4 regions of the Janthinobacterium sp. EB271-G4-7A genome follow, and region 1 is predicted to be linked to each of the others. Evidence: predicted binding sites of a transcription regulator. Region 1 holds the regulator's gene; each other region holds the start of a gene.
The links. Region 1 encodes sigma-54, which starts transcription at its own class of promoters, with help from an activator protein. Its sites were predicted from a motif close to TGGCANGNAANCTGCTTT; they were not measured.
Positions count from the first base shown of each region.

Region 2: the regulator sigma-54 is predicted to act here: its motif matches at 4,376-4,393, upstream of IGS58_RS07800 (EDSAP-1 family PEP-CTERM protein).
Region 3: the regulator sigma-54 is predicted to act here: its motif matches at 1,432-1,449, upstream of IGS58_RS13120 (circularly permuted type 2 ATP-grasp protein).
Region 4: the regulator sigma-54 is predicted to act here: its motif matches at 1,455-1,472, upstream of IGS58_RS23310 (EDSAP-1 family PEP-CTERM protein).

Region 1 is NZ_JACYMI010000005.1:194,661-200,157, forward strand. It holds gene IGS58_RS25750 (enoyl-CoA hydratase/isomerase family protein) at 1-931, opposite strand, end outside; gene hpf (ribosome hibernation-promoting factor, HPF/YfiA family) at 1,067-1,429, opposite strand; gene IGS58_RS25760 (RNA polymerase factor sigma-54) at 1,499-2,977, opposite strand; gene lptB (LPS export ABC transporter ATP-binding protein) at 2,982-3,737, opposite strand; gene lptA (lipopolysaccharide transport periplasmic protein LptA) at 3,737-4,318, opposite strand; gene lptC (LPS export ABC transporter periplasmic protein LptC) at 4,344-4,955, opposite strand; gene IGS58_RS25780 (KdsC family phosphatase) at 4,998-5,497, opposite strand, start outside.
Region 2 is NZ_JACYMI010000001.1:1,712,118-1,717,614, forward strand. It holds gene IGS58_RS07780 (methyl-accepting chemotaxis protein) at 1-134, shown strand, start outside; gene IGS58_RS07785 (ThiF family adenylyltransferase) at 221-1,090, shown strand; gene IGS58_RS07790 (nitroreductase family protein) at 1,091-2,191, shown strand; gene IGS58_RS07795 (EDSAP-1 family PEP-CTERM protein) at 2,218-3,213, opposite strand; gene IGS58_RS07800 (EDSAP-1 family PEP-CTERM protein) at 3,323-4,303, opposite strand; gene IGS58_RS07805 (glycosyltransferase) at 4,491-5,497, opposite strand, start outside.
Region 3 is NZ_JACYMI010000001.1:2,887,538-2,893,034, forward strand. It holds gene IGS58_RS13110 (hypothetical protein) at 1-131, shown strand, start outside; gene IGS58_RS29185 (sensor histidine kinase) at 199-1,356, shown strand; gene IGS58_RS13120 (circularly permuted type 2 ATP-grasp protein) at 1,485-2,939, shown strand; gene IGS58_RS13125 (alpha-E domain-containing protein) at 2,933-3,877, shown strand; gene IGS58_RS13130 (transglutaminase family protein) at 3,877-4,686, shown strand; gene IGS58_RS13135 (peptidase) at 4,777-5,497, shown strand, end outside.
Region 4 is NZ_JACYMI010000004.1:89,214-94,710, forward strand. It holds tRNA gene IGS58_RS23290 (tRNA-Thr) at 1-46, shown strand, start outside; gene IGS58_RS23295 (dodecin) at 266-472, shown strand; gene IGS58_RS23300 (hypothetical protein) at 500-811, opposite strand; gene IGS58_RS23305 (hypothetical protein) at 974-1,348, shown strand; gene IGS58_RS23310 (EDSAP-1 family PEP-CTERM protein) at 1,560-2,561, shown strand; gene IGS58_RS23315 (LytR C-terminal domain-containing protein) at 2,613-3,674, opposite strand; gene IGS58_RS23320 (type II secretion system F family protein) at 3,686-4,624, opposite strand; gene IGS58_RS23325 (type II secretion system F family protein) at 4,743-5,497, opposite strand, start outside.

The sequences.
Region 1 (5,497 bases):
CGCCATGTTCAAAATTGTGGCGCACCACCGTGCGCTCCATGCGCAGGCAATCGGCCACGCCCAGGTGGGCGCCCCGCTGCAGCAATTCCAGGGTCACCGACATCATCAAGGGCGAACGCAGGCGCATCGCTGCCAGCGCCTTGGCCGCGAACGCGCTGTCATCCTGCGCCAGCGAGGCCATGATGGCGGCCACGGAAGGGGCGCCGAAATGGCGGTCCAGCGCCGCGCGCGCCGTGGCCAGGGGAGATACCCCCGCCTCGGCCTGGAAAGGCGCCGCCAGCGCCTTGATGGCCACAGGCAAGGCCTCGCCCCGCGTCGATTCGAACAGGTCCAGCAGCGCCCCCATCTGCGCCTCAGGCACGTAGACATCGGCCAGCCCCGTGTACAGGGCATCGGCCGCGTTGATCGTCAAGCCCGTCAAGCCCAGGTACAGGCCCAGCTGGCCGGCCAGGCGGGATAGAAAATAACTGCCGCCCACGTCGGGAAACAAGCCGATATTGACTTCCGGCATGGCCATGCGCGTGCGGCCCGTCACGATGCGCAGGCGGTTGCCCGGCCCGGCTTGCGCCACGCCCATGCCGCCGCCCATCACCACGCCATCCATCACGGCGATATACGGTTTCGGGTAGAAATGAATTAAATGATTTAAAGCATATTCTTCCGTAAAGAAATCTTCCAGCATGGCGCTGCCGCCTTGCGGCGTGGCCAGGCCGGCATCGTAAAAGAAACGGATGTCGCCGCCGGCGCACAGGGCTTTTTCACTGCTGGAGCGGATCACCACGGCATCCACCTGCGGATCGTCGCGCCAGGCCAGCAAGGCCGCGCTCAGGGCGCGCACCATCTCCAGCGACAGGGAATTCAAGGCTTTCGGACGGTCGAGCACGATATGGCCCGTGCGGTTGCGGATGGAAGTCTGGACGAAGTCGCTCATGGCAGGCAGGAAAGAAGTGAAAGTGCAAACATTTTAGCCCCTGCGCGGCGAACATTGCGCTCAAAAGGTCCAGGCGCAAAAAAGGGCGCAAGATGTGCGCCCTTAGTTGATCACAACTGCTGGAAGCGGGTGGCCTTAGACGGCGACGACGGCTTCTTCCTCGGAGTTGTCTGGCAGATGCTTGATCGCCTCTTTACCGTGCCCTTGCACTTTGGTTTTGTATTTCATCACTTGCCTATCGAGCTTGTCGATCAGGGTATCGATCGCGGCGTACAGGTCGTGCGCCAAGCTTTCCACATAGACAGTCTTGCCGCTCAAACGCAGGTTGACTTCAGCCTTTTGACGTTTTTCTTTCTCTTTGAGGTTATCCACGGTCAGAATCACGGCGATATCGATGACTTGATCGAAATGACGTTTCACGCGCTCCAGCTTCGTTTGTACGTATTCACGGATGGCTGGTGTCACTTCGAGATGATGTCCGCTGATGGTGAGATTCATACACACTCCTAAAGATGATCGGGTTCGTGCGGTCCATCCTATCCGGCCCGCAGAGGAACCGAAAAAAACTTACAAACACTTACGCAGGCTCACTGGCGGAATTTTCAACGCTTCCCGGTATTTGGCAACAGTACGTCGCGCAATCACCATGCCTTGTTCCCCCAGCATGTCCGCAATCTTACTGTCGGATAAAGGATTTTTAGGGTCTTCTGCTCCTGTCAGTTGCACGATCAATGCCCGTATCGCCGTCGATGACGCTTCGCCCCCCGCTTCGGTGGCGACGTGGCTACCAAAGAAATATTTCAACTCGAACATGCCGTGCGGGGTCAGCATGTACTTTTGAGTTGTTACCCGCGAGATAGTACTCTCGTGTAAACCCAGTGTATCAGCTATTTCACGGAGCACAAGGGGACGCATGGCAACGGCCCCATGCGAGAAAAAGTTCTTTTGTCTTTCTACTATCGCCTGCGCCACGCGCAGGATCGTGTCGAAGCGCTGGCGCATATTCTTGATCAGCCACTTGGCTTCCTGCAACTGTGCGCCCATGGCGCCCTCGCCCTTGCCCTGCTTGAGCAAGTTGGCGTACATGGCATTGACGCGCAGGCGCGGCATGACATCGTTGTTCAGCGTGACTTGCCAGCCATTGCGCGCGCGCTTGACGACGACGTCGGGCACCACGTAATCGGACACGTCCGAGGCGAACACGGCGCCCGGATGCGGATTGCACTGGCGAATCACCGTCTGCGCTTCGCGCAAGTCTTCATCGTCGCAATCGAGGGCTTTTTTCAGCTTGTTGAAATCGCGCTGGGCAAACCAGGCCAGGTGCTTTTCCACGATGACGAGGGCCATGCGGCGCGTCACCATGGCGATGTGCGGCAAACGCTTGATTTGCAGCGCCAGGCATTCGGAGGCATTGCGCGCGCCCACGCCGGGCGGATCGAAACTTTGCAAGAGAGACAAGGCCGTGCGCATCTCGTCGGCGTCGATTTCCAGCTCTTCCGGCAGGCGCGCCAGGATGTCCTCGAGCGACTCTTCCAGGTAGCCATTGTCGTCGAGCGCGTCGATGATCAGCTCGACCAGCGCGCGGTCGCGCAATTCAAGTACCGTCACGCGCATCTGCTCCATCAGGTGTTCGCGCAGGGTGCAGTGATGGGCTTCGAGTTGCGGGCGCGAATCTTCGTCGTCGGGCGCCTTGCCGCGGCTCGCCTCGCTCCAGTCGCTGTCGCCGCCATCCGCGGCGGCAGGACCCTCGCCGGCATCGCCGTCAAAGGTTTCCGCTTCGGCCGGCGCTGTGGGCGCTTCCTGGCCTGGCGGCTGGGGCGGCGCTTCGGCCGGCGCTGCCGTGGAACTCAAGGCGCCATCGGACAGCAGGCGCAGCGAGCGGTCGAGCGGATCATCGAGGCGCTCGAGCAAGGGATTGTCCGTCAGCAATTGCTCTAGTTCCTGATGCAATTCCAGGGTAGACAATTGCAACAGGCGTATCGATTGCTGCAACTGCGGCGTCAGTGCCAGGTGCTGCGAAGTGCGCAGCTGCAATGATTGTTTCATTGGCTTACATGCGGAAGTGTTCGCCCAGATAGACCCGGCGTACCGACTCGTTCGCGATGATGTCGTCGGGGCGTCCCGACGCCAGTACCGAGCCCTGGTTGATGATGTAGGCACGATCGCAGATACCCAGCGTCTCGCGCACATTATGATCGGTGATCAGCACGCCGATATTGCGCTCCTTCAAGAAACGCACGATGCGCTGGATCTCGATCACGGCGATCGGATCGACGCCGGCGAACGGTTCGTCGAGCAGCACGAAACGGGGATCGGTGGCCAGCGCGCGGGCGATTTCCACGCGGCGGCGCTCGCCACCGGACAGGGACAGGGCCTGATTCTCGCGCAGCTTTTCAATCTGCAAGTCAGCCAGCAATTTATCCAGGCGCACCTCGATCTCGGCCTTCGTCAGCGGACGGCCTTCGACGGTCTGAATTTCCAGCACGGCGCGGATATTGTCTTCCACCGTCAGCTTGCGGAAGACGGACGCTTCCTGCGGCAGGTAGGACAGGCCCATCTGCGCGCGGCGGTGGATCGGCAGGCTGGAGATGTCCACGCCGCTGATATCGATGCTGCCGCCATCGGACGGCACCAGGCCGACGATCATGTAGAACGAGGTGGTCTTGCCGGCGCCGTTCGGGCCCAGCAAACCCACCACTTCGCCGCATTCGACTTGCAGCGAGACATCATGCACGACTTGCCGCTTGCCATAGGTTTTTTGCAGCCCGCGAACGATCAGGGTGCTGCCGCAACGAGTATTGTCCATTATTTCTTTCCTGGCGCGGGCGTGGCCGGCGCTTTCTCCGCCGCCGGTGCCTTGGTTTTCGGCTGGATCACCATGCGCACGCTGCCGCCATCCGGGGTGCTGGTGCCGCTGTTGGAATTTTCCATCGCAAACACTTCCTTGCGGCTGTCATACGAGATGAAGGCGCCATTGGCCACGTCGGTCACTTTCGTGCCTTCCAGGCGCGTCAGCTTGGCCCTGGAAAACAGTTTCACCACTTCCGTCTTGTTATCGTATTCCACGCGCTCCGCTTCGCCTTCCACCCACAGGTCGCCCGCGCCATCGCGCTTCTGGCGGAAGGTGGCAAGCTTGCCGGGATCGGCCCAGAAGGTAATAAACTGGTAGCCTTGCGGATCTTCCGTGATCACGGCGCGACCCGCCTTCATGGTCAGGGTCCCCTTGACCAGCACGACGTCGCCCGTCAGGGTGCGCACCTGCTTGATGTCATCGACGTGGCCACTGCGTGCCGTGATGACGGCTTCCTTCTCGGAATCGGCCTTCTCGGCATGCGCCACGCCCATGATGGCCAGGGAAAATACGGTCAACAGCAAGATGTTCTTCATAGTATGGTTTCCTTGTTTCATTCTGTCATTTTGCCGCCGCGGCCGGGCGCGGTTTCGGCGGGAGGACCATGCGCAGCGCATTCTGCACTTCCACCACGCCGGTGGCGTTATTGGCTTTCATGCCGATGCCATTGAGGCGCGAGGTGCCCGTCAGGATATCGACAGGCACGTCCGTTTCCATTCTTTCCTCATCCGGGAACACCGTCAGCGCTTCCGTCTTGACTGTCAGGTTCTGCGCCTTCGGACTGGCCACGCGGTCGATCACGACATTGCGGTGCAGTTGCAGCCGGGTATTGTCCTGATCGATATGCGCCAGTTCCGCATTCATGTTCATCGGTGGCATGCCTGGCGTGAGCTTGCGCACGAAGGGCCGGTCGATATCGGACGAATCGTCCAGCGGATAATGCGTGAGCTTGGTGCCCGACACGATATAGCTGGGTTTTCCCGTCAAGTCCATGCGCACCAGGCTGAAATTGGTAATGAAATAGTCGGGCTCATCCAGATGCTTGCTGGCCGTGATGTCCTGGCTATTCTTGTTCATCACCTCGAGCAGCCAAAAGCTGCCCAGCGCGACAACAACCGCGCCCAGCACGGTAAAGATCATGCGCCAGCGATGGGCGCCTCCTGGCTTACGCATAGGGCTTCACTCTTTCAAATGTCACTGGCGAGGCGGCGCGCCTCACTCCAGGAACGGCGCCATGACGCGCGCATAATTGTCCTGGGCACGCAGCAGGAATTCGCAGATCTCGCGCACCGCGCCGCGGCCGCCGCCGGCCTGCGTCACATGGTGGGCCAGGCCCTGCACTTCCGGGCGTCCGCCCGGCACGCTGACGGCAAAGCCGACGCGTTTCAGGATGGGCGCATCGATGACGTCGTCGCCGATATAGCCGCATTGCTCTTCCGTCAAGCCCGTCAGCGCCAGCAGTTCGCGAAACGGCGTCAGCTTGTCGTGGCCGCCCTGGTGCACGTGGGTAATGCCCAGGTCTTGCGCGCGGCGCGCCGTGATGGGCGAGCGGCGCGCGCTGATGATGGCCGTCTGCACGCCCGATTCCTGCAGCAGCTTGATGCCCAGGCCATCATACACATTAAACGTTTTCATCATCTCGCCGTCCGGGCCGAAATGCAGGCTGCCGTCGGTGAGCACGCCATCGACGTCAAAGATCATCAGTTTGACCTTGG
Region 2 (5,497 bases), on a different contig from region 1:
CGGCGGCGCAAGCCATGAACGAGCAGGCGGCGGGGCTGGCGCAGATCGTCAGCGTGTTCAAGGTGGGCGCAGTGGCGCCGGCAGCGGCAACACTACAGCGCAGCGTGCCTGCGGCGCGGCGCCTGACGCGCTAAGCGCTTTTTTCTGTCACTGGGGAACTTAACCCTGGCTCACCTGTCCAAACTTTTTCGTCCGCACTGGACGCACAGAAGAGGTGAGCATGACAGACGGTTTTTCCTATCACGCGGCGTTCGCCCGCAACCTGGGCTGGGTCACGCAGGCGGAGCAGGATAGCTTGCGCGGCAAGCGCGTGGCCATTGCCGGCATGGGCGGCGTCGGTGGCGTGCACTTGCTGACCCTGGCGCGGCTCGGTATCGGCGCTTTTCATATCGCCGATTTCGACACCTTCGATATCGCCAACTTCAACCGCCAGGCCGGCGCCATGGTCTCCACCCTGGGGCAGCCCAAGGTGGCCGTGCTGGCGCAGATGGCGCGTGACATCAATCCCGAACTTGAGATTAAACAATTTCCAGACGGTATACACGACAGCAACCTGGCCGAGTTTTTTGCCGGTGTCGACCTGTATGTGGACGGCCTGGATTTCTTCGCCTTTCCCGCGCGTCAGGCTACCTTCGCCACGTGCGCCCGCCTGGGCATCCCCGCCATCACGGCCGCGCCGCTGGGCATGGGCACGGCCGTGCTCAGCTTCATGCCGGGCGGCATGACGTTCGAAGAGTATTTTGGCTGGGGCGACTTGCCTGAGGAAGAAAAAGCCTTGCGTTTCCTGGTCGGATTGGCGCCGGCCGGCTTGCACGGCTCCTATCTGGTCGACCCGTCCGCCATCAACCTGAAGGAGCGGCGCGGGCCGTCGACCATCATGGGCTGCCAGTTGTGCGCGGGCGCGGCCGCCACGGAAGCCTTGAAGATATTGTTAAAGCGGGGCAAGGTGATGGCGGCGCCGCACGGCATGCATTTCGACGCCTACCGCAACAAGCTCGTGCATACCTGGCGTCCGGGCGGTAACCGTCATCCGCTGCAGCGCCTGACGATGGCCATCATCAAGCGGCGCCGCGCGGCGCAGGGGGTATAAATGGCGCAAGCACCGCAGATCGATCCCGTACTGGAAAACATCCTCGACCAGGCGCGCTGGGCGCCCAGCGGCGACAACACGCAGCCGTGGCGCTTTGAAGTCGTGGACCCGCGGCACGTGGTCGTGCATGGCTTCGATACGCGCAGCCATTGCGTGTATGACCTCGACGGCCATCCCAGCCAGCTATCGCTCGGTGCCTTGCTCGAAAGCATGGCACTGGCGGCCAGCAGCCATGGCTTGCGCATGGAAGCGCGCCGGCGTCTGTCCATGCCCGACACGCTACCCACCTTCGATGTGCGCCTGGTCGACAGTCCCGGCAAGCAGCCCGACCCGCTGGCGGCCTGCTTGCCGCAGCGCAGTGTGCAGCGGCGCCGGCTCAGCACGCGCAGCTTGCGCGCCAGCGAAAAGGCGGCGCTGGCGGCCAGCTTGCCGCCCGGGTACGGCGTGCAGTGGTTCGAAGGCGGGCGCGCGCGCCTGGCCTGCGCGCGCCTGATGTTCGACAATGCGAAGCTGCGCCTGACCATGCCCGAGGCGCACAAGGTGCACCGCGACGTCATCGAATGGGGCGCGCGCTTCAGCAGCGACCGCATTCCGGAGCAGGCGCTCGGCGTCGACCCGATGACGGCGCGCCTGATGCGCTGGGTCATGCACAGCTGGCGCCGCGTGGATTTTTTCAATACCTGGCTGGCTGGCACCGTCGCGCCGCGCCTGCAGATGGACTTGCTGCCGGGCCTGTATTGCGCCGCGCATTTCATGCTGCTGGCCGATGCGCCGCCGCGCCACATCGACGATTACGTGGCGGCCGGCCGCGCCATGCAGCGCTTCTGGCTGACGGCCACGCAGCTGGGCCTGCAATTGCAGCCGGAACTGACGCCGCTGATCTTTGCCCGCTATGTGCGCGAACGGCGCACTTTTTCGCGCACCGATGGCATGCAGGAGCTGGCGCAGGAGCTGGCCGCGCAATGCCAGACCGTGCTGGGCGCCACGGCGGTTGAGCGGGCCGTGTTTCTCGGGCGCATAGGCGCCGGGCCGGCGGCCAGTGCGCGCTCGCTGCGCCGTCCGCTGCAAGACTTGCTGGTGGCGCCAACGGCGGGGCAGTGAGGCGCGCGTGACGCCAGGCGCGCGCCTCAGCCTTGTCGGCGCCTTGGCGCCAGGCTGGCCAGCGCTGCCAGGCCAGCCGCCAATAGCGGCAAGGTTCCCGGCAGCGCCACTGGCGTGACGACTGGCACGTAGACCAGTTCGGAACTGTTCAGCATGTTCAACACCAGCGTGTAGTTGCCCGCCACCAGGTGATCCGTGACGGCGCTGTATTGCCCGCCGCACGTCGTGCCGATGCCGGTGCCTGTGGGTGCGCCGCAGCCGCTGGGGTCGTAGGTGAACATGCTGCCGCTGGTGAGCGGCGTTTGCGCGTAGCCGGTATTGAGGTTGGCGGCATCGGCCAGTTCGGTGCCGCCCAGGATACCGGAACCGAGGTTGCCGTCGGGCGCCCAGCTGAAGACGATCTGGCCATGTTCATCGATGATGCTAAACGTCATCGCCATATTCGTGGTGGCCGCCGAGCCTGTGCCGGCCAAGGCGTCCAGGTACAGCTGCATGAAGGGCAGGGCCTGGAAGTCGAAGGCCATGGTTGCGCCCGGTTGGCCGACGACAAAATTGACGGTCATCGCGGTGCTGGAACCATTGCGTCCCGAGGCGTCGGCGCTGCCGCCGCCCGCCAGGAAAGTTTCTGCCGCGTTTACGGTGTGTGTGCTGGTCGAGCCCGGTGGAAAGGGGGGGATTTGCGAGGTGAGGATTTGCGCCTCGCCGCGCGCATACGAGGCATTGCCCATGCCTTGCCGGGTAAAGTCGTTTTCTCCCTTGCTGACGGCGCCGCGTGTCGCTTGCGGCGCGTCGATCTCATTGCTGCCGCCGTTGATGATGCTGCTGCCGTTGAGCGTGGCGGTGGTGCGCGACAGGTCGATGTTGCTGAGCAGGGAGACGGAGCCGGAGGGATTGCTGATGACCAGGCCAAAGACACTGGTGTAGGAATAGCCGTAGGCGGCGGCGCTGGCGGTGCCGCTGCTGGCCAGCAGCAGAAAGGCTAACAAGACCGTTGGCAGTCGGGTGCAAGAAAATGTCGTCATGAAAAATCCTCATCTCCTGATCGGCCGCGTTGTAAGGAAAACCGACAGGCTTGCCACATAAAAAAGGCGAGGAGAGCCTCCTCGCCTGTGAATCCCCCTGTTGCCTGGTTCAGGCGGCAACCTTGCGGCGACGGGCATAGCCCAGGCCAGCCAGACCCAGGCCCAGCAGAGCCAGGGTGCCGGGCTCAGGCGCGGCCTGTTTCACCAGATCCACGCTTTCCACCGCATTCAGGGTCAAGGTGTAGTTGCCGGCTGTCAAAGCATTGCTGACGGAGCTGAAGTTGCTGCCGCACGCGGTGCCGACACCGGTGCCCGTGGGCGTGCCGCAGCCGGAAGGGTCGTAGGTGAACAGGTTGCCGCGCGTGAGGAAATTGGTCGCCAGGCTGGTGTTCAGGTTGGCGCCATCGGCGTTTTCCGTGCCGCCGAAGATGCCAGACCCGATCGCGCCATCGGGCGTCCAGTTGAACACCGTTGCGCCGGTTGCATCCGTGATGGTGAAGGTGACGACCAGGTTGGCCGTGGCGGTGGACAGCTGCCCGACCGTGCTTTGCAGGAAGACCTGCATGAAGGGCGAGGCCAGGAAGTCAAAGCTCAGCGTTGCCGTGGGCGAACCGACGATGAAATCGACGGAGAAGCCCGTGGTCGAGCCATTGCGCCCGGACGCATCGGCCGTGCCGGCGGGGCCGTCCAGGTGGGCTTCGGCCACGTTCACCACCTGGGTGGAAGTGGAGCCGGGCGGGAACGAAGGGAACTGCGTGCTGACGATCTGCGCATCGCCGCGCGAATAGGTGTTGGTGGGGCCTTGCTGCGTGAAGTCGTTCTCGCCCTTGGTGACGGCGCCGACGTTGGCGCGCAGGGCATCGAGCGAGCCGGCGCCGCCATTGATGACGCTTACCCCATTCAGGGTGGCCGTGCTGCGCGAGATGGTGGTGCTGTTGGCCACCGTGATCTGGCCCGTTGGCACGCCGATCACGAGGCCGAAGATGTTGTTGTAGGAATAGCCGTAGGCGCCCGCCTGTGCGCTACCTGCGGCGCACAGCATGGCCAGTGCCGCTGCGGCCGGGAGCAGTTTCAGTTTCGAGAGTTTCATTGTATTCACCTCGTGGTTGAGTGAGTCTGGAAGTCTTGCTGAGTCCTGTCGGCAGGTGCTCATGGCCAGTACCTAGCGACTTCCATGCCAACGCATGAGGCCCTTTTGAAATCAATGACTTGGCGTGTTTTTGTTGATGCAGTGCAGGCTTTGCCGGACTCGCTGTAAGAAAAACCGACGCTGCCCGTCAAGGCTGGCTGCCTTGCGGCAACGAGCCCAGCAGGGCGTGCACATGGGGTAGCAAGCGTTGCCCTGGTACATAGTCGCGCATGGCCGTGGCCAGCTGGCGCGCCGCCAGCCTGGCCCGGCCATCGTCGAGCATGCGCGTGGCGGCATGGCGCAGGGCGGTTTCCTGGAAGCGGTCGGCCCGCAGCAGCAGGCCGGCCCCGGCCTCCGTGATGCCGTGCATGTTGAGGAATTGATCGAGGTTGCCGGCGATACCGATGACGGGTACGCCCGCCGTCAGCGCCTGCTGGCTGGTGGGGCTGCCGCCGTTGCAGATCACCAGGCTGGCGCGCCGCGCGGCCGCGTCGCCCGGCAGAAAGGGCGCGACATAGGCGTTTGGCGGCACGGTGTCGACGCGGATGGTGCCGGCCGTGGCTGCCAATACGGTGACAGGCAGGGGCGCCAGCGCGCGCAGCACGCGCGGCAGCAATTGCCCCTGGCCGGAACTGCCCAGGGTGACATAGATGATGGGTCGTCCGCTGCTCAGTTCCGGACGCTGCCACCAGTCCGGCAAGTCGAGCGGCGGCGCCCAGATGATGGCGCCCAGGTAGTCGTGCGTGGGCGGCATGGCCTGCGGCGGGAACAGTTGCGGAATATCCGCATACAAGGTGCGGTCGGCATCCGTATAGATGCGCCGCAGGTCGCTGCCCAGCGAGGGCAAGCCATGGCGGCGGCGCACGCGGTTCAGGGGCACGGCATGCGAGGCGAAGGCCAGCGGGCGGATCAGGCGGAACAGGGGGGCGGCCAGCCAGATGGGCAGCAGGCTTGTCAGGGGCAGGCTGGGTACCGTGTAGTGCTGGCGCACGTACGGACTCCAATAGGCATTGCTGAGCGTAATGTAGGGAATGCGCTGCAGGCGCGCGCTGACCGACAGCGACAGGCGGAAGTCGCCGATCACGAGATCGGGCTGGACCGCATTGAGCAGGCGCAAGTCGTCTTCCACGTACGCGTGCAGGGTACTTTCAGTGT
Region 3 (5,497 bases), on a different contig from region 1:
CCTTCCACGCCGTGCTCGATACGGGTTTTGCGAACGGTCATGATGATCCGCAGAACTTTTCCCTGGCCGAGTGGTCAGCCTCGCTTTCCCGCCTCGATGCGGCCCTGCGGCCGGCCGATACTGGACAATAAGGCGTTTCCCTGGCGGCTGAATTGGCGCATACTATCGCAAGCATAGTCATTGCCGTCAGGAGTCCAGGTGAGTATTGCCACGGATCATCACGCGGGTCGCCAGACCAGCGCACGCCAGCCGTTGCAGCGCGCGCAGCGCATCTTTGCCATGCGCGACGCCGTCCTCAGCGCCTGGGAACAGCGCGTGCGCGCCAAGGTGCGCGGCGCCGACCAGTTGCTCACGCCCATACTCATCAATACCTTGCCCGCCTTTTTCGACAACCTGGCCGAAGCCCTCACCCCGGGCCACCCGCGCGAAAACGCCGCCAGCAACAGCAACGTGCCCGCCGTGCATGGCAATGAACGGGCGCGCATGACCAATTACGGCCCGGAACAGGTCATCCAGGAATACCAGATCTTCCGCGACTGCTTCGCCGCCACAGCGCATGAGTCCGGCATCACCCTGCGCAGCAAAGATTGGCAGGTGATCAATGTGTCGATCGACTCGGGCATCCGCGAATCGATACGCGAATTTACCAGCATGCATGAAAGTTTCCGGCGCCGCATCGCGGCCGGCCTGTCGCACGACATGCGCAATCCCCTGGCCGTGATCAGCACCAGCGCCCAGCTGCTGCTGCGGCCAGCCGACCCGGAACGGGTGACATTGCTGGCGCACAAGATTGTCGAGCACAGCAAGCGGCTCGACAGCATGATCGAGGAATTGCTCGATGGCCTCAGCTACCACCAGGGCCAGCAGTTGCCACTGGTGCTGAGCCAGTTCGACGTGCTGCCGCTGGTGCACGCCGTGGCCAGCCAGATCAACTTGCAGCGGCCGGGCAAATGCCAGGTCAGCGGGCAATCCGTCATCGGCTGGTGGTGCGAGAACTCGCTGCGGCGCGCACTGGAAAACCTGCTCGGCAATGCGCTCAAGTATGGCGACGACGCGCCTATCAGCGTGCACGTGGAAGCGACCCACGAACGCCTGATCGTCACCGTCCACAATAGCGGGCGGCCCATCGCGCCGGAACAGGCCGAACGCATCTTCGACTACCTGCGCCGCGAGAACGACAGCCCCGCGCCAGGCTGGGGCATCGGCCTGCCCTTCGTGCAGAGCGTGGCGGAAAGCCACGGCGGCAGCATCGCCGTCGACAGCGCGGCCGAAACGGGCACCAGCTTCATCTTCGACGTGCCCGTCGATTGCCGCCCCTTCGTCCAGCCCGCCGACGTCCCCAAGAGTGACGCCTAGCGCACCGAATTGGTGCAAACAATGGCGCGACGCCACAAAAGTGGTCATATTTACACCTGTTCACGTCCGCCTTGTTGGCACGCTTCCTGCTGAGCTATGCGTAGACACGGCTCAAGGGAAATCACAACATGGCAAATTTTTTCAATGAAATGACTGCAAATGAAGTGGGTACGGACAGCAAGGTACGTGAACACTATCGTGAATTCAGCAACTGGCTGGAGCAGCAATCCCCCGAGACCATCGCCCGCAAGCGGGCCGAGGCCGACCTGACGTTCCGCCGGGTCGGCATCACGTTCGCCGTGTACGGCGACGATGCCGGCACGGAACGCCTGATTCCGTTCGACACCATCCCGCGCATCATCCCCGCCGCCGAATGGGCACAGATGCAGACGGGCCTGGTGCAGCGCGTGCAAGCCTTGAACATGTTCATCCATGATATTTATCATGAGCAAAACATCATCAAGGCCGGCATCATTCCCGCCGAGCAAATCTACAAGAATGCCCAGTACCGCCCGGAAATGCAGGGAATTTCTGTCGCCTCCGACATCTACGCCCACATCGCCGGCGTCGACATCGTGCGCGCCGGCCAGGGCGAATTCTATGTGCTGGAAGACAATCTGCGGGTGCCGTCCGGCGTGTCCTACATGCTGGAAGACCGCAAGATGATGATGCGCTTGTTCCCGGAACTGTTCGCCCGCAACCGCATCGCCCCCGTCGACCATTACCCGGACATGCTGCTCGACAACCTGCGTTCCGTCGCGCCGATGGGCGTCGATGACCCGACAGTTGTCGTCATGACGCCCGGCATGTACAACTCCGCCTACTTCGAGCATGCGTTTCTGGCCCAGCAAATGGGCGTGGAGCTGGTCGAGGGCAAGGATCTGTTTGTCAATGACAATTCCGTGTACATGCGCACCACGCGCGGGCCCAAGCGCGTCGACGTGATCTACCGCCGGGTCGACGACGATTTCCTCGATCCGCTGGCCTTCCGCTCCGATTCCTCGCTGGGCGTGCCGGGCCTGCTGTCCGTCTACCGCGCCGGAAGAGTCACGCTGGCGAACGCCATCGGCACGGGCGTGGCCGACGACAAGTCGATCTACCCTTTTGTTCCCGACATGATCAAGTTTTATTTGTCGCAGGAACCGATACTCAACAACGTGCCCACCTACCAGTGCCGCAAGAGCGCCGATTTGTCGTACGTGCTGGCGAACCTGGCGAAACTGGTGGTCAAGGAAGTGCATGGCGCGGGCGGCTACGGCATGCTGGTGGGGCCGGCGTCCAGCCTGGCGCAGATCGAGGATTTCCGCCAGCGCCTGCTGGCCAATCCGGGCGGCTACATCGCCCAGCCCACGCTCGCCCTGTCCGCCTGTCCCACGCATGTCGAGGCCGGCATTGCGCCGCGCCACATCGATTTGCGCCCGTTCGTGCTGTCCGGCAAGACGATTTCCATGGTGCCCGGCGGCCTGACCCGCGTGGCGCTGGGCGAAGGCTCGCTGGTGGTCAACTCCTCGCAAGGGGGCGGCACCAAGGATACCTGGGTACTGGAACCAACATCCGTGTTTACAGGAGAAAAAGCATGCTGAGCCGCACCGCCGATCATTTGTTCTGGATGGCTCGCTACACGGAGCGGGCGGAAAACACGGCGCGCATGCTCGACGTCAACATGCAAACATCGATGCTGCCGCAGTCCGAGCAGGATGCGGAACAGGGCTGGCGCGCCACCCTGGGTATTTCCGAGCTGCAAAGCGCGTACGACCACAAATATGGCCGCTTCCACACGCGCGACGTGCTCGACTTCATGGTGCGCGATCCGAACAACCCGTCGTCCATCCTCGCCTGCCTGACGGGGGCGCGCGAAAACGCCCGCGCCGTGCGGGGCACCCTGACGACGGAAGTGTGGGAAATCCAGAACGCCACCTGGCTCGACATGCAGAAGCGCCTGAAAAGCAATCTGCTGGAAACGGACCCCAGCCAGTTCTTCGAATGGGTCAAATACCGCTCGCACCTGTCGCGCGGCGTGACCCTGGGCACCATGCTCAAGGACGAGGCCATCCATTTCATCCGCCTGGGCACCTTCCTCGAGCGGGCCGACAACACGGCGCGCATCCTCGACGTGAAGTTCCACGGCGCGCGCGACACGTCGAAAGACATCACCCAGCGCGATTTTTACTACTGGGCGGCGCTGCTGCGCTCCGTGTCCGGCTTTGAAATCTACCGCAAGGTCTACCGCGACGTCATCACCCCGGCGCGGGTGGCGGAATTGCTGATGCTGCGCGGCGACATGCCCAGGTCGCTCTTGGCCTGCATGGATGACGTGGTGGAAAATCTCAAGCATATCCGCAACGATGTGTCGGCCGATACGGAGCGTTTCGCTGGCAAACTGCATGCGGAGCTGAAATTCGGCCATATCGACGACATCATGAAGGCGGGCTTGCACCATACATTGACGGAATTTCTGGAAAACATCTATGACCTGGGCAACCGGGTCAGCCGCGACTTCCTCGTTCCCTTGGCGGCCTGATGCAGCTCACCATCCGCCACGAAACCCATTACGCCTACAGTGCGCCGCTGGCCTACACCATCCAGCAGCTGCACCTGACGCCGCGTATCGAGCCGCAGCAGCGGGCCCTGTCCTGGCAAATCACGACGCCAGGCCAGTGCCACGCCTACACGGATGCCTACGGCAATCTGTCGCACATGCTGACGATCAGCGGCAGCCATCATTCCCTGAGCCTGGTGGCGCATGGCGTGGTGGAAACCATCTACCCGCACAAGGGACGGCTGAACCTGGTCGATACCTTGTCGCCGCTGCTGTTTACCATGCCGACACCGCTGACGCAGGCCAATCCCGCCATCCTCGAGCTATGCGCCGCCAGCCTGCCGGACCGGCGCGTGACGGCGGGCACGGGCCACTTGCTGCGCCTGGCCGAGCACATCGTCGGCAAGGTGGCCTATGAAAGCGGCGCCACCATGGTCACCACCACGGCCGGCGACGCGCTGGCGCTGGGACGCGGCGTGTGCCAGGACCACGCCCATCTGTTCCTCGCCTGCTGCCACGCCTGGGGCATCCCGGCCCGCTATGTCTCCGGCTATATCGACCCGGGCACGACGGGCCACGCGGCCAGCCATGCCTGGGTCGACGCCTGGACGGAAGACACGGATTTCGCGGGCTGGGTCAGCATCGATGTCACGCATGCGCGCCTGATGACGGATGCGTATTGCCGCCTGGCCATCGGACGCGACTACGATTCGGCGGCCCCCGTGCGCGGCGTGCGCCAGGGTGGCGGCACAGAAACCTTGCGGGTCGATGTGCACATCGTTCCCGTATAACTGGCAGGAATGAGGCGGGCCGGGCCTTGCCAGCAGGTGGCACGGTCCGGCTGGTGTAAAATACTCCCCCTTTTGACTTGATTTACGACGATGACTTATTGCATAGGCATGCGCCTGAACGAAGGCCTGGTCTTCCTGTCCGACTCCCGCACGAATGCCGGCGTGGACCAGGTGGGCACCTTCCGCAAGATGAGCGTGTTCGAGAACCCGGGCGACCGCATGCTGGTCCTGATGACGGCCGGCAACCTGTCGATCTCGCAGGCGATCCGCCAGATCGTTTCCGAACACGTGGATGCGGATGGACGCAGCATCTGGAACGTGGCCAGCATGTACGATGCGGCGCGCATCGTGGGCGAAGCCGTGCGCACCGTGCACCTGCGCGAAGCGAAGGCCCTGGCCGACTGCGGCATCGATTTCAATGTCAGCATCATTTTAGGCGGCCAGATTCAAGCGGAGCGCTGCCGGCTGTTCCAGGTGTATTCGGCCGGCAATTTCATCGAATCGCACGATGAAAACACGTATTTCCAGATCGGTGAAGCCAAGTATGGCAAGCCCATCATCGACCGGGTCATCAACCCGTTCACGCGCCTGGACGAGGCGGCCAAGTGCGCCCTCATTTCCATGGATTCCACCCTGCGTTCGAACATTTCCGTCGGCTTGCCGCTCGATCTGCTCGTCTACGAGACAGGCAGCCTGGCCGTCACGCGCTTCGTCACCATCGATGAAAAGAACCAGTATTTCCGCATGATCCGCGACACCTGGGGCGAGCAATTGAAACATGTGTTCGAAGGCATCGTCGATCCCGTGTGGA
Region 4 (5,497 bases), on a different contig from region 1:
ATTTGTAATCATCAGGTGGCCAGTTCGAAACCGGCAGTCGGCACCAGAATTCAGTAGGAAATCAAAGGGTTACCCGCTTCGGCTGGTAGCCCTTTTTTCTTTTCCCACGCCCGCGGAAGCCATCCGGAACACTGGCACGCATCGCCATCCAGGTTGACGCGTTGCTGCACCGCGCAATGACTATCAGCACGTTTAGGCGCAAGATGAGCACGTGCTTGCGCAAAGCAGGCTCCCGATGTCTGGCTTGCCTATCTGGGGAAATATCATGTCCGCACACACTTACAAGCTGATCGAACTGGTTGGCACATCGACCGAGAGCAGCGATCAGGCGATACGCGATGCCATTGCCAAGGCGGCGCTGACGGTCAAGCACATGGACTGGTATGAAGTGACCGAGTCGCGGGGACATATCGTCGACGGCAAGGTGGCGCACTTCCAGGTCACGCTCAAGGTCGGCTTCCGGCTCGAATAAAGGGATCGGGTAAGACAGGCGGCGCGCTCACCGCCGCCCGGCCGCTCCCCGGCTTTCCAGCCACTCCCGGCCGCCGGCCTCCAGCGCGGTCTCGATGACCTTGTCCGGCAAGCTGTAGACGGTCGCCCAACTGGCGCGGCCATCCTGCGTGTTGGCGGGGAAACTGTGCGTCTCGATCGGCCAGTGATATTTGCGCTTCAATGCCTTGACGATGGCGGCCAGCGAGACGCGGCCTTGCAGCGGTTCGGCGCCGGACTGGTCGCGGTTCGACAGCAGCACAGCCAGGACCTGGCCGCGGCCCGTGCGCGCGCCGGGGAAGGTGGGGGTTTTGTTTGCCATGGCCTATTTTACCGGGCAATGATCGGACGAGAGGCGATGTGCCGCACCTTTGATCCGGCGCAAGCGTCGCAGCGGCGTTGCGTCCACGATGGGCATTTCGCCAGGCGTGCCGGCGCCCCTCCGGCAGCCTGGGCCTATCATCATGGGGCACAGGAGCCTATCATGCACAGCCTGAACATCCACGCCATGCAATGGCAACCCGTCGCCGATATTTCCGCCGTCAATCCGCTGCTGCCCGAGGATCTCGCCTGCTTTCGCGAGCTGCGTGACGTGCTGCAACGCTACGGCGCGCTCGACCGCTTCGGCATTTCCCTGATCCACCGCCATTTCGACATCGCCGACGACGAAGAGCTGATGGAGTACACGGATGCGGAAGCACGCATCTTGACGGTCAAACCTGTCAAGAAAAGCGACATCGACTGGAATCACACGACGATTACCAACTGGAAATTGACGGAAAGCGAGGAAGTGGCGCGCATCGGTTGCGGCTGCGCACGCAATTCCGGTGGCCACCTCGGCTATCACCGGGGTACCTGAGGCTGGCTGGCACCGCCCGCCAAGCGGCGTCGGCCTTTCTTACACTTTGCTTCCGCCAGCCCAGTCCGCTTTGCGCAAGTAATTGATTTCACGTGATTTTTTTGTGTGGCACGCAAGCTGCTTATCCCTGTCTACGAGATGAATCCAGGCAAGTCATCCTGGATTCTTTGTCCCCCGGATTTTTCGAGACTGACCACGATAAGAGGCTGCGATGAACGTCGATCACACACGAAGCAAGACCCTGGGCTGGCTGGGCGCACTGGCGGCGGCAAGCCTGCTGGCCAGCGGCCAGGCGCAGGCCGGCGCGTACGGCCTGGCCGTCAATGAGTTGAACAATTTCCGCATCACCACCAGCGCCGGCGCGCTGTCGCTGGCCGGCGCGAATCGCAATGCCAGCGACAGCGCGTTTTTCGAAGGCGGCGTGGCCGTCAATCCGCGTGCCGTCAATACAGGACCGGCCGCCAACGCCGACGTGCTGCAAGTGTGCTCGGGTGGAGGCTGCAGCGGCTTGCCGCAAAACAATTACGCCCCCAGCCCCAGTTCCACCCTGGAGTTCGCCCGCGGCGATGCACATGCCTTCGGCAACATGCTCAATGGCGGCGCCACGGTGCGCGCCGTGGCGGAAGCCCAGCGCAACACGGTCGGTGCCGCCACATCCACGGCCGGCGACACGCTCACCGGCTCCGTCAACCTGACCCTGTCGGGCGCCGGCTTCATCACCTTCAGCTTCATGGGACGGCGCGACCTGCGCACCAGCGTGACGACCATGGGCGACAAGTCGAACGTGTCGATCATGGATATCTTCAATATCTCCTGCAACAGCGCCAGCCCCGTCGGCTGCCTGTCGAACGCGAATGCCGATGGCGTGATCTTCCAGTTCGCACCCGATGGCGATGCCAACAATGGCAGCGACGTCAACGGCAACCATACGGTCGGCAGCCTGGATCCGTTCAGCCTGAACATGACGGCCGGCACCAACGACCCCGCTACCGGGCGCGCCTTCACGAATGGCTTTGCGATGTTTTCCCTGACCTCGAATTTCGCCCTGCCGGCCGGCAGCTATACCTTGAACTTTTCCAAGTCCACGCGCACCGACATCGTCGTCATCGATCCCCTGGCCGTGCCGGAACCGGGCACCCTGTTCCTGCTGGGCATGGGATTGGCGGCCCTGGCTTTTACGCGGCGCCGCCAGCCACAATCATCAGCAGCATGAAATAAAACGGCGCCTCATGGGCGCCGTTTCTTTTGCATCAACAGAGGCGTGTTAACCGAGCCGCGCCAGCGCCTGGCGCGCCAGCTGCAACTGCTGCAGATAATAGCGGTGCAGCATGGCCGGATCGCTCAGGTCGCGCCCCAGTACCAGCCGCAGCTCGCTGACAGGACAATCGGCGGCCTGGGTCTGCACCTGGGTTTGTACCTGCATCCCCAGCTGGCGGGCCAGCTGGCGCGCCGCCTGCTCCTGCGCGGGCCGGTACTCGACGCGCGTGCGCGCCACCTGGAAGCTGGTTTCATTGGCCAGGCGCACCACCTGCACGGGACTGCCGGCCAGGCTGCGCGCCAGTGCGGCGGCCAGGCCAGGCACGCCATTGCCATTCACAATTTCCAGGCGCGGACGGGGTACGGCAGCGGCAACGGGCACGCTGCGCACGGCTGCCGGCACACGCTGCAAGCGGGCCATGCCGTCGGTTTGCGTGATCTCGATGCGCGCCATGGCGGGCACATCCGGCACCGGCGCGGCCACGGGTACGCCTTGCGGTGGCGCCGCGTTGCGCAAGACGGCCATGTCGCGCCGCAAATCGTGCTCCTGCAAGCTGGCCGCCTGGCGCCGCATGACGGCCGCGCGCGCGTGTTGCCCCAGCCGTTCGAGCACCTGCGCCAGATGCTGCCAGGCCAGCGCATTGAGCGGGTCGAGCAGACACGCCTGTTCCAGCGCGGGCAAGGCTTGCGCATCGCGTCCACTCAGATAATAAGCATGACCGAGATTGCTGAACAGATACGCCTGTTGCGGCTGCGGCGTGCCCGCCTCCTGCGTCAAAGCCAGCCAATGGGCAATCGCCGCATCGTGCTCGCCCCGCTGCGCGTGCAGCACGGCCAGGCCGTTGCGCGCATTCACATGGCGCGGCGCGACGCGCAGGGCTTGCTCGTAGGCCGCTTGCGCGGCGGGCAGGTCGCCCGCATCAAAATACTGGCGTCCCGCGACATAGGCCGCATCGGCAGCGGCAGCGGGCGGCGCCGGCAGCAGCGGCGCGTGCGCCGTGTGGCTGGCGCACGCGCCCAGGCCCAGACAGGCGCAGGCGGCGGCCAGGCGGGAAATCGTCAAGCGCATGGTAACTCCTTTCAGCGGTTGGCCATGGCCGGCACGAGCACGCGATAGACTTCGATCACGGCCGGCCCCATGAGCACCAGCATGAGGGTGGGAAAGACGCAAAAGATCAGCGGGAACAGCAGTTTCAGGGCGATCTTCGCGGCCGCCTCCTCGGCCAGCAGACTGCGCTTGCCGCGCAGGTTTTCCGAGTGCACGCGCAGCGAATCGCCCATGCTGGTGCCGAAGCGTTCCGATTGAATCAGCATGGCGACGAGGGTGTCGACATCTTCCACGCCGCTGCGCAAGGCCAGGTTGCGCAGCGCCTTTTCCTTGGAAAAGCCGGCGCGCATTTCCATCAGCACCAGTTGCAATTCCTGCGCCAGCACCACGCTCTTGATATGGATTTCGCCCGACACCTTCACCAGCGCCCGCTCCAGGCTCAGGCCCGCTTCCACGCACACGGTCAGCAAGTCGAGCGCGTCGGGGATGTTTTCAAAGATGTCGCGCTGGCGCCGCTTGGCCGTGCTGGCCAGCACCAGGTTCGGCAGGTAATAGCCGATGGTGGCGCTGACGCACAGCAGCAACAGCAGCACGCTGCGCAGCTGCGCCGCCATGGCGCTGGCCGCATACAGACCCAGCACGGTGGGAAACAGCAGGGCCAGCACGCTTTTCGCGGCGAAGTACAGGGCCGGCGCGCTGGCCTGGCGCCAGCCCGCGTTCATGAAGCGCGTGCGCAGCGGCGAGCGCTCCCAGCCCTCTTCCGGCAGCGACAGCTTGCTGAACGGCTGCGCCACGCGCGCCACGCGCTCCACCCAGCCGTTTTCCGCCACTGCCTCGCTGGCGGCCGGCGCCATGGAACCGAACAGGCGCTGGCGCAAGGCACCGGGAAAGAAGATCAGCCATGCCAGCAGGGCCAGCGCCACCACCACGGCGAAGACAATCAACAGAAACAGCAGTTGCGAGCCAGTCATGGCATTTCCTCCGGTTGATCGACTGACAAAACGTTCAGGGCTAGGCGTGTCGCCGAAGGCAGTACGACAGTACGACAAGGCGACGCAACAACGCCATGGACTTTTTTCAGACGATCTCTTAGATGCGGATGCGGATCACATTGCGCATCCACACGACACCCAGCGCCACCATGCCGGCCGCGTACCACAGCAGTTTGATGCCGCTGGGATCGGTCCACAGCAGGCTGATGTATTGCGGATTGACCAGCGCCATGACGCCGATCATCACCACCGGCATCAAGCCCAGCACCCAGGCCGACATGCGCCCCTCGGCCGACAGCACGCGCACCTGTCCCAGCAGTTTCAAGCGGGCGCGGATGATGCGCGCGATGCTGACCAGCACTTCGGCCAAGTTCCCGCCCGATTCACGCTGCACCAGCACGGCGATGACGAGGTAGCGCAAGTCCGTCAGCGGGATGCGCGCGGCCAGGTTTTGCAGCGCCTCGTTCATCGGCACGCCGTAATTGATCTCTTCGTGCGCCATCTTGAATTCGCCGCTGATCGGCTCATTGAGTTCATCGCCCACCATCTGCAGCACATTCGAAAACGAGTGTCCGGCGCGCAGCGCGCGGGCCAGGAAATCGGCCGCTTCCGGCAATTGCGCCTCGATCTTTTTCAGCCGCGCGGCGCGCGCGCGCAGCACGACCATGCACGGCCCGCCGCCTGCCACACCCAGCAGCAGCAAGGCGCCAGGCAGCGGCATGGGCCAGATGGCCAGCCACAGCAGCGCCACCAGCAGCAAGCCGCCCGCGCCGCCCAGGAACTGCGCCACCGACCAGGACAAGCCCGATTGCAGCAGCAGGTGGTCGAGCCGTGCCGCCTGCGGCAGGCGCC